2 regions of the Spirosoma liriopis genome follow, and region 1 is predicted to be linked to the other one. Evidence: riboswitches for the same ligand, from Rfam matches in the RefSeq annotation. Region 1 holds a riboswitch; the other holds the start of a gene.
What was found. A riboswitch is a leader RNA that binds a small molecule or an ion and turns the genes downstream of it on or off. The one in region 1 is predicted to bind cobalamin.

Region 1 (7,681 bases):
AACTCACCCAAATAGGTAGAAGCAAAGCTAAGCGGGTCCAGCGCGTTGATAAAAGGAAAGGGCCGTTCTTCTGTAGTGCGAGCCGACTCATCCTGTACGTCATAGACGACAAGCCCATCAATGTCCAGGACAGCCAGTCGGTCAATTGTTTTTTGGGCAATCTCAGCGACGCGTTCAGGGAGCGTGCTCGTTTTGGGGGGCGTAATGCCGTACAGCAACACACCTGACTGACCGGATTTGATCTTTTCGAGAAACATTGTTGGTACTTGAGCTAGAGCTTTATGCTTGAATGTCTAAAATAGTGGCTACCAGTTATATGGCACGAGTCATTTCGTATCAGTAGACAGGTGATGTAGCAGTCATTGGCGCCTTTCGTTGGCGAAATATAGTCCAAATACGGTTTATTATTACGCTTCCTCCTTACCGATCGATTTGGCGGCATCAACAGGGTTGATACACGACACAGTCATTTTAGCGGAATGATGAAGGGCGGAATCGCCCGCCCTTCCCTATTTTACCGTACGATTTCTGTACTGATTTGCTCTCGTGCCAGCTTAGCGGCTGCTACCATATTTGTTAAAGCCTCCCTGGTTTCCGGCCATTTTCGAGTCTTTAGCCCACAATCCGGGTTCACCCACAAGTTGTGCGCTGGCAACAGATCTGCGGCCTTGGATAGCAACGTCGTCATTTCTTCCGTACTCGGAACTCGTGGCGAGTGAATGTCGTAGACACCGGGTCCGATTTCGTTTGGATAGTCAAAATGAGCAAACGCATGGAGCAATTCCATTTGGGAACGGGAAGTCTCAATCGTGATTACATCTGCATCCATAGCGGCAATATGTTCAATGATGTCATTAAACTCGCTATAACACATATGAGTATGAATCTGCGTTTGATCGTCAACACCACTGGCCGTTATCCGAAAGGCTTTCACGGCCCAATTCAGGTAGTACGGGCGCTTAGCTTTGCGCAACGGCAGTCCTTCTCGAATCGCGGCTTCATCGATCTGGATGATGCCGATACCAGCCGCTTCCAGCGCCTGAACTTCGTCATGGATCGCCAGCGCGATCTGATTGGTAGTTACCTCGCGGGGCTGATCGTCACGGACAAAAGACCATTGCAGGATCGTTACCGGGCCGGTCAGCATACCTTTCATGGGTTTGTCGGTCTGGGCAGCCGCAAATTGGCTCCAACGTACGGTCATGTCATTCGGACGGCTGACATCTCCGAAAATTACGGGCGGTTTGACGCAACGGCTGCCATAGCTTTGTACCCACCCGTTTTTGGTAAAGAGGAACCCTTCGAGTTGCTCACCGAAATACTCAACCATATCATTCCGCTCAAACTCGCCGTGGACCAGTACATCGATACCGATTGCTTCCTGCCAACGAATCGCGTCGATGGTCGCCTGCTCAATCGATTGTTCATATTGCTCAACCGTTAACTCTCCCTTTTTTAGGTTAGCCCGTAACTGACGAATTTCATCCGTTTGCGGGAAAGAACCAATCGTTGTAGTTGGAAAGGCTGGCAGATTGAAACGTTCACGCTGGATCTGCTGACGAACCGGGAAAGCGCTGGTTCGTTGGGCATCCGTGATGGCTGCCACCCGATCTTTAACCGGTTGCTTGTGTACTTTATGCGAAGCGTGTCGGCTCTGGATTGCTTTTTTATTGGCCTCCAACAACGTCTGGTTTCCGTCAACGATCTGCCCCAGTTCACGTACTTCATTTAGTTTTTGTTTCGCAAAGGCCATCCAGTTTTTGATTTCTGGATCAAGCGCGGTTTCTCCGTCCAGATCGATTGGGCTGTGTAGCAGCGAGCAGGATGGAGAAATGATCACGCGGTTCTTTCCTAGTTTCTCAACAGCCTTGTCGATCAGCTTCAGCGATTTTTCGTAATCGTTCTTCCAGACATTTCGTCCGTCCACAATACCCAGAGAGAGTATAAGCGGATCGGGAGTTAAAGCCAATACTTCATCCAACTGCTCCGGAGCGCGAACCAGATCAACGTGCAACGCCATGATGGGTAAGCTGACAGCCAATGCGGTATTGTCCAGCAAAGCGTCGAAATAAGTAGCGACCATGAGTTTGACGTCACTTACCTGACTAGCAATCTGTCGATAGGCAAACTCAAACGCTTCTTTCTCTTTCTTCGACAAATCGAGGGCTAAGTAGGGCTCATCCAGCTGAATCCATTCGGCACCTAGTTGTCCGAGCCGATTGATGATCTCGACGTATATCGGAACCAATTTATTGATCAACTCAATGCGGTCGAAGCCTTCTTGTTTTTCTTTACCCAAGAGCAGATAACTGACTGGACCAACCAATACCGGCTTGGCCTTTTGACCGAGCAGTTGCCTGGCGTTCGTATACTCGGTGAATACATGTTCGTTAAAAATACGAAACTCCTGATCGGCGGTAAACTCCGGCACGATGTAGTGGTAGTTGGTATCCAGCCATTTGGTCATTTCCATCGCCGTAATATCCAGACCATCCTTCTGGTAGCCCCGGGCCATCGCGAAATAAAGATCGATTTCCTGGTTATGGGCAACTTCGGACAGCACAGGTCTGTAACGCGGAGGGATAACGCCCAGCAGCAGGCTTGTATCCAGCGTCTGATCGTAAAAACTAAAATCATTACACGGAATTAGATCAATACCAGCACCCAGCTGCGTTTGCCAGTTTTCTTCTTTGATCGTCTGAGCAACCCGATTTAATTCCGTCAGGTCGATCTTGCCTGCCCAATACTGTTCGCTGGCTTTTTTGAGTTGTCGTTGTCCACCAATCCGAGGGTAGCCCAGGTTTTGTGTCAGCATTTTTGTTGATTGTTTTGATGAAAACAGGTGAAACGTGCTTCACTAAACGGGACAAGGCTTCGAGAACAGAGCGCACGGCGACACAGAAGCCGACATACAATCGGCTGAAAGGTATAAGGTCAGACTACGTGTTTTATTCCGCGAAAACATTGTCTATTCCCAAAAAAGGCAGGTCTCCTGACTTGTAACCTGGCGTCCGTTCTTCCCAACCTTTGACGGTCAGTGAACGTGCATGGGACGACAGTTTGTGCGTTACGTACAGTTGCGCGACAGTTCGGCTTTAGACCACATCAGCGGCCTGACCGATTCCCTTTTAATTCCGACTCTCGTCGAAAACCTATTTCAGGCACTTTAGAAAATAACGTTAAATTGAACCCTATTGACGGATAAAATTCGGGTCAAAATTATATTACCAGATTTAACATCTACTTACTATATCTTAATTAAGATAAAAATTCTACTTTCGTGGTTGTAATAGTTATTTATTCTCTTTGTAATTGATTCTTCTGTCCACAACAGAAAATCCTTCTATGGAAAAACTAGACGATATAGACGAGCAGTTACTCAAACTTCTGGGAGAAAATTCGAAACAGACTATAAAAGAATTGGCGGATCGGGTAAATCTGTCTCATACGCCGGTTTTTGAACGGGTAAAGCGTTTGGAGTCTAATGGCTACATCAAGAAATACATCGCTTTGATTGATGCCGAAAAGCTGGGCTACGGATTAATCGTTTTTTGTAATATCAAGCTTAAGCAGCATGATAAACGCATTGGACATGAGTTTGTAACTGACATTCTTAGGCTGGACGAAGTAGTTGAATGCTACAATATTTCCGGGGATTTCGACTTTCTTTTAAAGGTGTATGCTAAAGACATGAAACACTACCAGGACTTTGTCTTCAATAAATTGGGTTCGGTAACCAGTATCGGGAGCACCCACAGTACGTTTGTGATGAGCGAGAATAAGAACACCTATAACGTTAATTTTTAACCCGACTTCGTCACTAAGGCACGACTATGCTATCTATAATGCCCTGACAACCAAACAAAAACAAAAATCCGTTTTCAAATTCACCGAGTTGAAACCCTGGCGAATTTGAAAACGGATTTTGCAGTACCTGATCGATCAATGCGTGTTAGAAAAAAGACGGACGAGCATATCGCCGATTCCCAACAGCACGGTAAAATGAATGAGCACCAGTGCCGTCCAGAGCACGACATCCTGCCTTAAGAAAGGCTTCGATTCGGGCAAGGTAACACCTGTATCAGCTAATAGCTGACGTAGATCCTGACGATTTGGTAAGGTAGTCATAGCTGTTTAGCTATTAGGTTGATTTAACCAAAACATATTTCCGGGACGCATTCGGAACGCTTTTTCGGGCACGACGCCACCAAAGCAGAAAGCCGGTAATAGCCAGTAATCCGGGCGTCAAGCCAATAAGTGCATACAGCATTTTTACCGGTAAGCCACCGTAGTTGCCTACATGCAAAGGAAAAAATGTGGCTTCAAGGCGATCACCAATAGGAAGCGCTGCTAAGCGACGAAGCTGAATCAGCTTACCCGTTTGCTGATCAAGACTGACCAAGTTGCCCGTTCCCCACAAAGCCCATTGACCTTCCAACGGACCATTGACCCGAAATTTTCGCTCGGGCTGAGTCGGCAAATAAACGTACGAGGGCTTTAAATCGGGCATTAATTGCCTGGCCTTTTGAAGTAGAGCATCAGCCGATAATACCATTGTTGTATTCGGATGCGTAGGTATTTGCTCGGTTTTCCAGGTTTTCGCTTCGAACGCAAACAGGTTCATCCAGAACCCAGTAAAGAAAATAATCGCATTCAGCAGCAGCGACCAGACGCCGACGACCCGGTGTAAATCGGAGCTAATGGTACGCCAGTTTTTTCTATTAATCCGCACCCGAAAACACAGTACTTTCCAAATTATCTTTCGGTAGACAACCAAACCTGTCAACAATGAGCCTAACATAGTCAGTCCAAACAAAGCCGCCAAAGCCGCACCGGGTACACCCAATTGAAAGCTGAAATGAAACTGCAATAGCCATTCAATGAAGCTAGGGCTGAAATCACTCGATTTACCTTCGCGCAGAATAGTATTCGTGTACGGATTCAACGAAATAAGTCCCAAATCGTACGTAAATAAGCGAGCGTCATTCAGGTATAACCGGAAATCGTAAGCATCCGTAGGACCAGCATTCGGATTCATCCAGGCAATACCATCCAAATTAGGATAACGGGCAGTAATCGTCTGGTAGCATCTGGTCAACGAGCGTTCAGAAAGCGGACGAGATGGCTTTACCATCAACAAATCATGATTGGCTAGTCGATCCAGTTCGTGTCGAAAAACCAGCACCGACCCACTCAGCCCTAATAGAATCAGGAAAACACCCGTGATTAGCCCCAGCCAGCTATGAATAGTAAACAAACGACGCGTTAGCTTCATACAATTCTACTTTTAAATTCGTTACTCATACTCCCGCCGAAGCACGTCAATGTCCTGGATCAACTTCTGGGTACCTTCCAGCGTGGTGCCATCATACATACCCCGGATATGTTTTTCCTTGTCAATCAGCACGAACGCTCCACTGTGTATGTAGCCTCCCGGGGCTGTAGAATCCTTGCTAGCCGTTACCAGATAGTGATTCTCACCGATGTCGTAGATTTTCTCGCGATCGCCCGTCACAAACTGCCACATGTTTCCCGCGACACCCATGTCGTTAGCGTATTGCTTCAACACCGTAGGCGTATCGTGGTCTGGATCGATGGTGTGCGATAAGATGCGTACGTCGTGACTATCCTTATAGGCTTCATAAACAGTCAGCATGTTTTTTTTCATGATCGGGCAGATGGTCGGACAGGTCACGAAGAAGAAATCGGTTACGTAGATTTTGTCCTTAAAATCGTCCTGGGTAATGGTTTTCCCATCCTGGTTAACGAATGAGAAGGCCGGAATAGCGGGGTACTCTCGCTCCGTAACTTTTTTACCATCGACGATTTTGGTCACAGTTTCGGACTCCCCGATATACGGCAGTTTTTCGTCGGTCAGGTGGCAACTACTCAGAGTAACTAATAAGCCCGCGGCAAGAAAGATGGGTTTCATCATCGTTTCAGATAGGCTTGTGCGTCAGTAATACTCTTTCGCATCAATTCACTCATGGCATTGACGCGTTGTTGCTCCTCCTGTAGATAAGCCAGTGCCTGCTGCTCAGTCAATGTAGCGAGTGTATCTCCGTTGTAGTGATGCATCCAGTTCATCATCGACTGGTCTGCCTGTTCCAGCGCAGCCTTTACCGCGAGCCCCCGCTGGTGAGCATTTGCTGAGGCAGGTTGTTTACTTTGTTCGGCGAGTTGTTGGCTTATCGTTTTTTTCAGCCGCATCAGTTCACTCATGGCGAGCATTACACTATCGTGAACGGCTAGTATTTGCTGCTCAAGATCGGCCACGGATTTTGGTTTCGCAGCGGCTTGCGCCGTCGAATGGGATGCGTGTGCAGTCGCATCGGAAGTTGGTTTCGATTGGCAAGCGAATAGCGTTATCGCAGCCAGCATAGCTACGACTATTTTAAATAAATTCATTGGGGATCGACTAGTTGTTCTGTGGCCAGTAGACAGCCACGGATGATTTAGAAACTGTGAATGTTACCTGGTTAGACTGAGCGTCAGCCACGTGCGACTACCGACACAATAAGTTAACTATCAATAGATTACGTGTACGAATGGGAGCCAGTCGTAAAAAAGAGGGTATACTAAAATCGGTTAGTTTAGGCGCAGGGCGGACGAAGCAGACCGCTAGCCGGCGACATGTAGGAAGAAATCAGATAATGAAATACCTGACGATGGCTAAACGCAATCTCACGCGCAAAATCAAATGAAAAATGCGTTTCGCAAAATAATTGGATCGGCGCTGTTTGCTGTACTCGCTCCGTCGTTTCTTTATCCTGTTTGTCCTGCTGGGCTTTCAGGCGTTTTGCCAGATAACACTTTCCGTCACAGTGAAGCTCAGGTTTGCTGCGGTTCTCGCAGAGGACACGGGCAATGTAATCTTTGTTGAGGTGATAATAGGCAACGGTTCCCCAGGGACTAATGCTAGGCAAGAGCACAGCTATCAACAGGATGTATGTCAATACGGAACGCATGGTGCTGCAAAAGTACGTCGGATTTGAGAATAGTCATCGTAAAAATTAGCAGTTATCCTGTCTCAACGCTCTTTCTGTTTCCAAAAGCAAGTCATACAGGGAGTGCATCTATAGCACCATTCCGAAACAGGTTACTTCTGCAAGCGGGATCAAATCATGGAAAGAAATACGCCTTGTATTTGGTAGAAAAATGGGCGTAAACGCATCAAGTATTTTCTAAAACCAGGTCAGAAAAACCAATACATTTGCATGCTTTCCTGACAACTAACCATCAGCCCAGGAAAGTACTTTCAACAACTCATTTTATGAAAAGACGTTCATTCGTTAAAGCCTCTCTTTTAACCGGTTCAGTATCAAGTTTCGTTAATCCGCTGAGTCAATCAATAGCTCCTTCAGACGCTCACCAAAGTCAAAGCCCAGAGTTTTACGAGCTTCGGATCTACAGTTTGAAAAATGGGAAACAACTGACTATTCTAAACAATTACTGGCAACAGGCCGCCATTCCAGCGCTCAATCGGTTGGGCAGTAAAAACATCGGTGTATTTACCGAATATCTTCCGCAGGGGTTTACCAAGCTGGCGGTGGTTATTCCGTTCAACTCAATGGACGATTATTTAAAAGTACCGGATCAGCTGGCCAAGGATAGCGCCTACCAGCAAGCCGGTGCAGATTACCTAAATGCGGAAGCAACGGCACCAGCGTATGAGCGCATC
Region 2 (7,681 bases), on a different contig from region 1:
ATTGAAATACGCGCAGCTTGTTTACTTCGAAGGCAATGCAGGTACGCCAGCTTTCCGAACGAGTATCAACGAACCGATGGGCGTCTGGCTGCGAAAAGCAATGACTAATGGATTTGGTAAAGAGCCGGTCAGGAGGGACCCGGTAATCATCCGCATCATGGGAGGAACCGTGCCCGTCGTACCGTTTATTCAAGCGCTGAACATTCCGGCAGTCATCGTCCCGCTGGTTAACATGGACAACAACCAGCATAGCCCGAACGAAAACTTACGACTCGGTAACTTACGGACAGGTATAAAAACCTGCCTGTCTATTCTGACGACACCGCTGAACTAGCGCTATCCGTCAACAATTACCAGATAGCTACCGAAAGAAGAAACGGCTAGGGGCAATGCCAACCCGAACGGAGTCAACCAGAGCGCCGTTGGGCTGATAACGGAGCACGTAACCCGGTTGATCATTCGAAGGCGTCACAGCGGCATAAATCAATCCGCGTGCGTCATTGGGGTCTGTACTGAGTCCACTGAAGAAACGGCGTATAAACGGTGTACTGGCCTGAATGTCCGTATCGTTGATCGAAAAACGGTACGTTTCGCCCCGCAATCTGCCGTTATCGTTGTAGGAATTGACAAAGAAAAAAAGCTTTCGGTCGGCGCTCAGCGTGATGGCGCTGGGCGTTCGGGAGCCATTGCCAACGCGCAGCCGGGTTTCGACTAGTTTTGTCGCCGGATTGATGCGCACCATTTCGTTGGTTGACGGTACATAGGCCCACAGCTTTTGATTGAAATCATACCCAACTGGATTGGCATTGACGCCCGCATCGATACCCGGCTGAACAACCTCATCCGTGTCTGTATTGATCACGGTGAGTACCCGTTCGCCACCCGCGCTGCCAACAAACACTTCTTTGTCGACCAGTACCATGCGCTCGGCACCTTTCGGAACCGGTATCTTTTTGCTGACGGTCCGGGAGGCTAGGTTCAGCACCAGGATATAGCCGGGGTTAGCGAAGGCGTTTCCTCCGCTTCCTACGGCATCCCAGCAACTGATATACGCCTTGTTGGGGGCGGCATAAATAACGAATCGCGGATTTTCTACGTCCGGTGATTGGAACGTCACCAGTGATTTAAACGTACCCGATTCAACGACTTCAACTTTATCCTGACCCGCAGCGTTGTTATCGAGCAGAATCACCCCTTTCCCATCGATCTCTACGTAGTCTTTGATAATGCCGGTCAAGGATCGGCCATTAGCAGCGGTAAACACATCGTTCGTAACCGTATTGGTGTTGCGGGCGATAAAGGAAATTGTCCCGTTATTGGCTGAGGGAGAACCGGCGTTGACAACGTACGCACCCCGCTCATAGGGCGAAGGCGGGGCATCTCCAACGTGGCAGGCTCCACTAAAAAGCGTCAGAAAAGCAAGGCTAAGGCTGTTGAGTAGAAGAGTACGCATGGTCATAAACGTTACGGCTGAGCTATTTTATTAGACAAAGAACCGATTTATTGCTGACATACCGCGCTCCCTGACGCTTTTTTTGTGCCTGAAATTACCCTCCGCGTACTCCGGTTAGTTACCCGTTTGCAAAAGACCTCGTTGTTGTTCTCTGGTTGCTGCCAACCGGCCTGAATGCATCATCTTCGTTACCGATGAGCCGATTTGACTGCCTTACCCCTTACCAAGTAAAGCGAATACCAATGTTCGCATTCCGACGGCGGGTGTTATAGCCGTAGACATCGTAATAGGTTTGGTCAAACAAATTACGAACATCAGCGAATAAACGCAGTTTAGGCGTAATCTGCCCTTCCGCGTACAGATCAATCGTGGTATAAGAGGTCAGCGTCACGCTCTCCGTTGCAAAGGTTTCTCCGTTATAAAAACGATCGGTACGCTCACCGATGGAGCGCATCGTGGCGGAAACGAACAGGCGCGGTATAATCTGATAGCCTACACTCAGGTTGATCTGAGTCTTGGGTCGCCGAAACAGGTTGTTGTAGGTCGTGTCGCGTCCGGCATTAGCAGTCGTTACCTTACCCGTTAGCCAGGTAATGTTGCCTGACAGGGTCAGTTTGTTAATAGCCGCCTGTGCTTCCAGTTCCAGACCGTGATCGTGCTGCCGGTCGAAGTTGATATAACGACCGAAGGGTGCGCTGTTCAGCGATTCAAAAAATACAACGTCCTTGATCTGCCGGTCGAAATAAACGGCCCGGACCCAGGCCGTGCGGCTTTTGGTGAATACTTGCAATCCGGCTTCGGTGGAGACGCTGTATTCGGGCCGCAGTGTTTTGTTGCCGTACGGCGAAAATAACTGGTAAAGCGAAGGCGCCCGGAATCCCGACGACAGGTTAGCAAAGATCTTGATCCGATCCGACAGCAGGTAAGACGGGTTAAACGAGTACGTAAACACGTTTCCGTACAACGAATTCCGGTTGTAGCGACCACCCAGTTCGACCGAAAGACCTCGGTAGGGGGTGAGGATGGCCGTGGCATACACACCAAGTTGCCCAACACGGGCGGTATCTTTTCCAATGGGTGGTGACTGGTAAGGACCGTACTGGCTGATCGACAGGTAACTTTGGTCGGTGTTGCTAAAACGATAATCCGCACCGGTCAGCAATTCGCTCCAGGAACCCAGCTTCAGGTTGTGATACACTTCCGCAAAGTGAGCTAGCCCCCCGTATTGCTGGTACGAGTAAATCTCCGATGCGTTCGGCTCAACCGCTGTCGAATCGTTCTTAAACGTCCGGCGGCTATCACCAATGCTATAGTTAAACGACAGTTTGCCCTGGGCGTGCTTGTAATCGAAGCCGGTCGCTAACCGCTTGAACTGGCTCTTGAACGTGAAATCTTTATCATCGGCAAACGCTCCGGCGTCGATGTCGGCGGAGTAGGCCGTCGTCAAACCCTGTACTTTCAGCGTAAGCCGTGACGTTGCTTGAAACGCAAAATTGGCCAGTAAGGCGTTCTGCCGGTAACCATCCTTGTCAAAATTATTTGTGCCGGTGGGATCGGTGGCCGACGAGAAACCCGCCGACGACAGCCGGGTGTACTGCACGTTGTACGATAGCCTATTGGTTTGGCCGCTTACGCCCACGCTTCCCCGAAAGGTTTTGTACGTACCGTAGTTAACCGTTGCATTCACGCCAAACGGCTTACGGCCAACGGCATTGCTGCTCGCGCGCTTCGTAAAAATGTTGATGACGCCCGCCACTGCATCGGAACCGTAACTGGTTGATTGCGCTCCCCGTAAGATTTCGATCCGGTCGCACTCGCCCACTGTCAGCAAGTTCAGGTCGAAGGTGTTCGCTACGCCAGACGGATCGTAAACCGGCAGTCCGTCCAGCAGAATCAACGTGTTACCGGCTGAGGCTCCCCGTAGAAAAATGTCCGTGTTGGTGCCGAGTGGTCCATTCGAACCGACGATTTGCAGACCGGCCTGCCGCGACAGCAGTTCGCTCACGGATTGTGTTGCGTAGCGTTGCAATACCGAGTCAGACAGCACCGTAACGACTTTGCCGGTTTGAGAAAGCTTTTGTTCAATCTTGTTGGCCGTGACCGTCACGGCATCCAGTTGAACCGAGTTCGAAGAAGGAACTTGTGGATTGTCCTGCGCCAGAGCGGACAGGGAGGATACGGCCAGAGCCGCCGAAAGAAATGTACTGATTTTGCTCATCATTAATCAGGTAAAATGAGATTAAGTAATGAGCTGTCGGAAACTGAAATAAAAGACAAACGAACCGTTGCTCGTTTGTGACCGCACAGGTGACGCGCCACCTAACCGAACTGTCTTTCATCTCCGGCTTTTTACCCGAAAGCTCGAATCATGAATTCGTTTGAGGCAGGTCTTCTGGCTTGTTCTACCGACAACGCCTTCCCGCCAAACGGCAGTGGCTTTTTAGTTATCGGCTGGTAATCAGAACTTACAGCTACGGGAATAGCCCCGGATTTACACCGGTGTTCCCTTTTAATCACCCTTACGAGAAGGGCAAACCTGAAACGAGCGGACAAAGATAGGCCATAAACGCGTAAGACGGCCATCCGGTCCGTCCTGAATCAATGTGTCGGTACGAATTTACCGGACAGTGTATTCGAGGGGGGACCAGATGGGCGCGTTATTTAAAAGCCGTCGGCCTTAATTTCCTTTTCGGTGATTGTGCCGTATTTCTTGACCTTTTCGCGGATGGTATCCGCTTTGCCGATCAGCACGAATTGCAGGTTGTTTTTCGGAAAATACTGATCGATGATCTGCCGCGTTTTCGCTACCGTCAACCCATCGACATTCTTCTGGAAATTGTTGATAAACGACTCGTCAAAACCCAGACTAAACATATCCGTCAGCAGGTCGGCCAGCGAACCGGCGGATTCGTATCGGGGCGGGAAATCGGCTTTGACGTAGTTTTTAGCCGAAAGCAGCGTTTTCTCGTCGATACCCGTGCGGTGCAGGCTGTCCAGTACCTGAAGGGCCATATCAATGGCCTCCGTGGTGGTACTCACTTTCGTAAACGTCGAAATGGCGAAGGTACCGCTGTTGCGGAACGTACCGAACCGGCTACCAGCCCCGTAGGTCAATCCTGAATTTACGCGCAAGGCGTCGTTGAGCCAGGACGTAAACCGACCGCCCAGAATGGTGTTGACTACTACGACCGGAATATAGTCCGGGTTGTTTTGCGTAATGCCTTTGCCGCCAATCAAAAAGGTCGTTTCGCGAGCATCGTCTTTGTTGACCAGCAAGACCCGATTTTTGTCGAACGAAACGGTCGGGTCCGTTAGTTTGGGTGAGGTAGCCGCAGCTGTTTTCCAGTTACCGAACAAATCGGTAATCCGCTTTTTCATGGCAGCCGTATTGAAGTCACCTACAACGGCGATGGCAGCACGGTCGGTGGTGTAGTTTTTTTGGTAAAACTGCCGAACGTCATTCGCTGTAATGGCCGACACCGACGAAGGGGTTCCCGAAATCGGGTTGGCATACGGGTGGTTTTCAAATACGAACCGGTTGAAATACGAATTGACAACCGCGCGCGGACTTTCTTTTTGCTGCGTTAGCTGGAGCAGTTGCCGCTGTTTGTATTTATCGAACTCGCCTTTGTCGAAAGTCGGTTTGGTGATTACGTCCTGAATAATGTCGAAGAGCAGATCCTGATCTTTCACGGCAAATGAAGCCGTTAGTTTCGCTACTTCCTTTCCGCCATAGGTGTCTACGCTGGCTCCCACGTATTCGGCTTTTTCTTCCAGCTGCGCTTTGGTGTACTTGGAGCTGCCAAACAAAAGGGCATCAGCGGTCATATTGGCCAGGCCGTAGCGGTTGCCATCCTGCACAGCGCCCGCGTCGAAGACCACCGACACGTTGATCAGCGGTACTTCGCGCTGTTCCATCAGGTAGACGGTCAAGCCATTTTTGAGTTTAAACTTCTGGTAAGGTGGCACTTTGAATGTCTGCGCCAGCGACACGCCCGCTATAAGCAAGGCGGTTATGATTATGACTATTTTTTTCATACTACAAAGCCCGTCGGTCTTTGAATCGTTGGGAATGAATAATCGTAGTTAGTTATTTTTCGCGGGGTTGGTTTTTGGCTCTGGCAGCAGATAGCCAACCGTGCGGTTGCGGGCCGTCAGATACGTTTTGGCCACGCGCTGAATGTCTTCTTTGGTGACTTTCTCGTAAAGCGCCGGTGCTTCATACAGCTTTTTGTAATCGCCGAAAAACAGCTCATAGGTGCCGAGCGAATTGGCTTTACCGTTGATGGTTTCCATCGTGCGATAGAATTCCATCAGCTTCTGGTTTTTCAATTTCTGCAACTCAACGTCGGTAATGCCTTCCGAGATGACTTTGTCGATCTGGTTAAGCACCGATTTTTCCAGTTGCTCCGCCGAAACATTGCTGGCGGCAATGGCGTAGACCGAAAATAGGTTTGGATCGAACGACTCGCCAAAGTAGCTGGACGCCCGCGAGGCAATGGTCGAATCGAGTACCAGTGATTTAATCAACCGCGACGAGTTTCCCGAACTCAACACACCACTCAGCAAATCAAGCGCGTAGTAGTCGGGGTTGCGGGCTTCGGGGGTGTGGTACGCCATCAGAATGTTCGGCGTAGCAATGTCCTTGTAGGTTGTCACGCGCCGTTCACCGTTTTGAGCCGGTTCTACCGTGCGCAGGCTGTCGGGTAATTTCTGGGCCGGAATCGACTCGATGTACTTTTCGGCCAGCTTCTTTACCTGAGCCGCCGTCACATCACCGACGACCACCGCAACGGCATTGTTGGGCGAGTAATAGGTTTTAAAATACTTTTCTAAATCTTCCTGCGTCCACTTTTTGATGTCGGATTCGAAACCAATGACCGGAAACATGTACGGATGCTCGACAAAAGCGACCGATTTGACCAGTTCGCTGATGACACGGTAGTTGCTGTTTTCCAGACCCGTACTGCGCTCGGACAGCACGACGCCCCGTTCGCTCTGCACCATCTTGGGGTCAATCGCTAAGTCGCGAATGCGGTCGGATTCGAGGTCGAAGATTGTTTCGAGGGCACCGCTCTGGAACCAGTCGGTATAGACCGTCGTGTTTTCGGTTGTGTAGGCATTGTTCGAACCGCCGTTGGCTTCCATCACCCGGTCGAACTGTTTAGGACCGTATTTTTTTGCCCCGTTGAACATCATGTGCTCGAAAAAGTGCGACAGCCCCGTGATGCCGTGGACTTCGTTGCGGGCACCGACTTTCCAGAATGTGTAGAAGTTGGCGTTAGGGATAGAGTGGTCTTCGAGGACCATGAATTTCATGCCGTTCTTGAGCGTGAACGTCTGCACGTCCTCCGGTTTGGGCTTGTTCTGCGCCAGCGCAATACCCATAGAAAGGGTTAGTCCGGCCAGCAGCCCGATTCGTTTGTTCATGGAAATGATTTGCGAATGAAATAGTAAAATGAAACGGTTTTCGGGCTAAAAGACAACAATGCGCGGTTGATGTTGCATCGTGTAATACAGCCGGAAAGCCCGAATTTACTTGTCTGGATTCGTCGTCCCAAAATATACCAGCTCAATTTGTTCGCCGGGCGCAATCACCGATGTTCCTTGTGTATGAATAATCTCGAATTGCTGAACGATATCTTTCCACAAACTATGGCGCATGGGTATGCGATACGTGCGGATCTGCCCATCGTTGACGACGGAAATCGGCAAAACCTGACCATAGTGCGGTCGTGCTCCGCGCGGAAACACAAGTGAATTCTGAATAGGAAACTCCGGATTAATGCCATCGGGCGACTGTCCGTTCAGGAGCCAGGTCAGGTTGAGTTGCTGCTCGGGACCTTTATAGCCCATTCGAATGTAGATCGTGTCAATGTCACTGGCCCGCCAGCTTCCCGTCGACGAAAGAATTTTTGTTCCCCGAGCGTTCAGCGGCCCGTTGTCGATGTGGCCGTCGTAGGTGACGGTCCAGTTGTCTACGCGGAATGGCTGCTTTTGGTCGTGGCCGCCATCAAACACGTACCACTGATTGCGGCCGTTGGTCTTGTCGAACCAGAAATCGGGTTTAGTCAGGCGAGGTTGCGCATACACATGCTCCCGAATCTGGGCCTCGGTACCCACGATAAGCGTGAATTCTTTCAGCCAGGTATTGTCGCTATCCAGCGGATCGAAAACCCGCCCGCCCAGATAGGTCATGGTATTGCCGCCTTCCCAATTATCGTGAGC

Region 2: linked by a shared signal. The riboswitch ahead of M0L20_RS02340 (TonB-dependent receptor plug domain-containing protein) and the one ahead of metE (5-methyltetrahydropteroyltriglutamate--homocysteine S-methyltransferase) in region 1 are both predicted to bind cobalamin.

The regions. Positions count from the first base shown of each region.
Region 1 covers NZ_JALPRF010000006.1:84,359-92,039, forward strand. The annotation lists gene M0L20_RS24685 (methylenetetrahydrofolate reductase) at 1-257, opposite strand, end outside; gene metE (5-methyltetrahydropteroyltriglutamate--homocysteine S-methyltransferase) at 515-2,815, opposite strand; cobalamin riboswitch at 2,966-3,171, opposite strand; gene M0L20_RS24695 (Lrp/AsnC family transcriptional regulator) at 3,346-3,807, shown strand; gene M0L20_RS24700 (hypothetical protein) at 3,943-4,128, opposite strand; gene M0L20_RS24705 (PepSY-associated TM helix domain-containing protein) at 4,142-5,275, opposite strand; gene M0L20_RS24710 (SCO family protein) at 5,297-5,932, opposite strand; gene M0L20_RS24715 (hypothetical protein) at 5,932-6,408, opposite strand; gene M0L20_RS24720 (hypothetical protein) at 6,594-6,968, opposite strand; gene M0L20_RS24725 (NIPSNAP family protein) at 7,274-7,681, shown strand, end outside.
Region 2 covers NZ_JALPRF010000001.1:551,989-559,669, reverse strand. The annotation lists gene M0L20_RS02350 (M20/M25/M40 family metallo-hydrolase) at 1-334, shown strand, start outside; gene M0L20_RS02345 (DUF5074 domain-containing protein) at 362-1,453, opposite strand; gene M0L20_RS02340 (TonB-dependent receptor plug domain-containing protein) at 1,674-3,674, opposite strand; cobalamin riboswitch at 3,819-4,008, opposite strand; gene M0L20_RS02335 (M16 family metallopeptidase) at 4,115-5,491, opposite strand; gene M0L20_RS02330 (M16 family metallopeptidase) at 5,540-6,883, opposite strand; gene M0L20_RS02325 (hypothetical protein) at 6,989-7,681, opposite strand, start outside.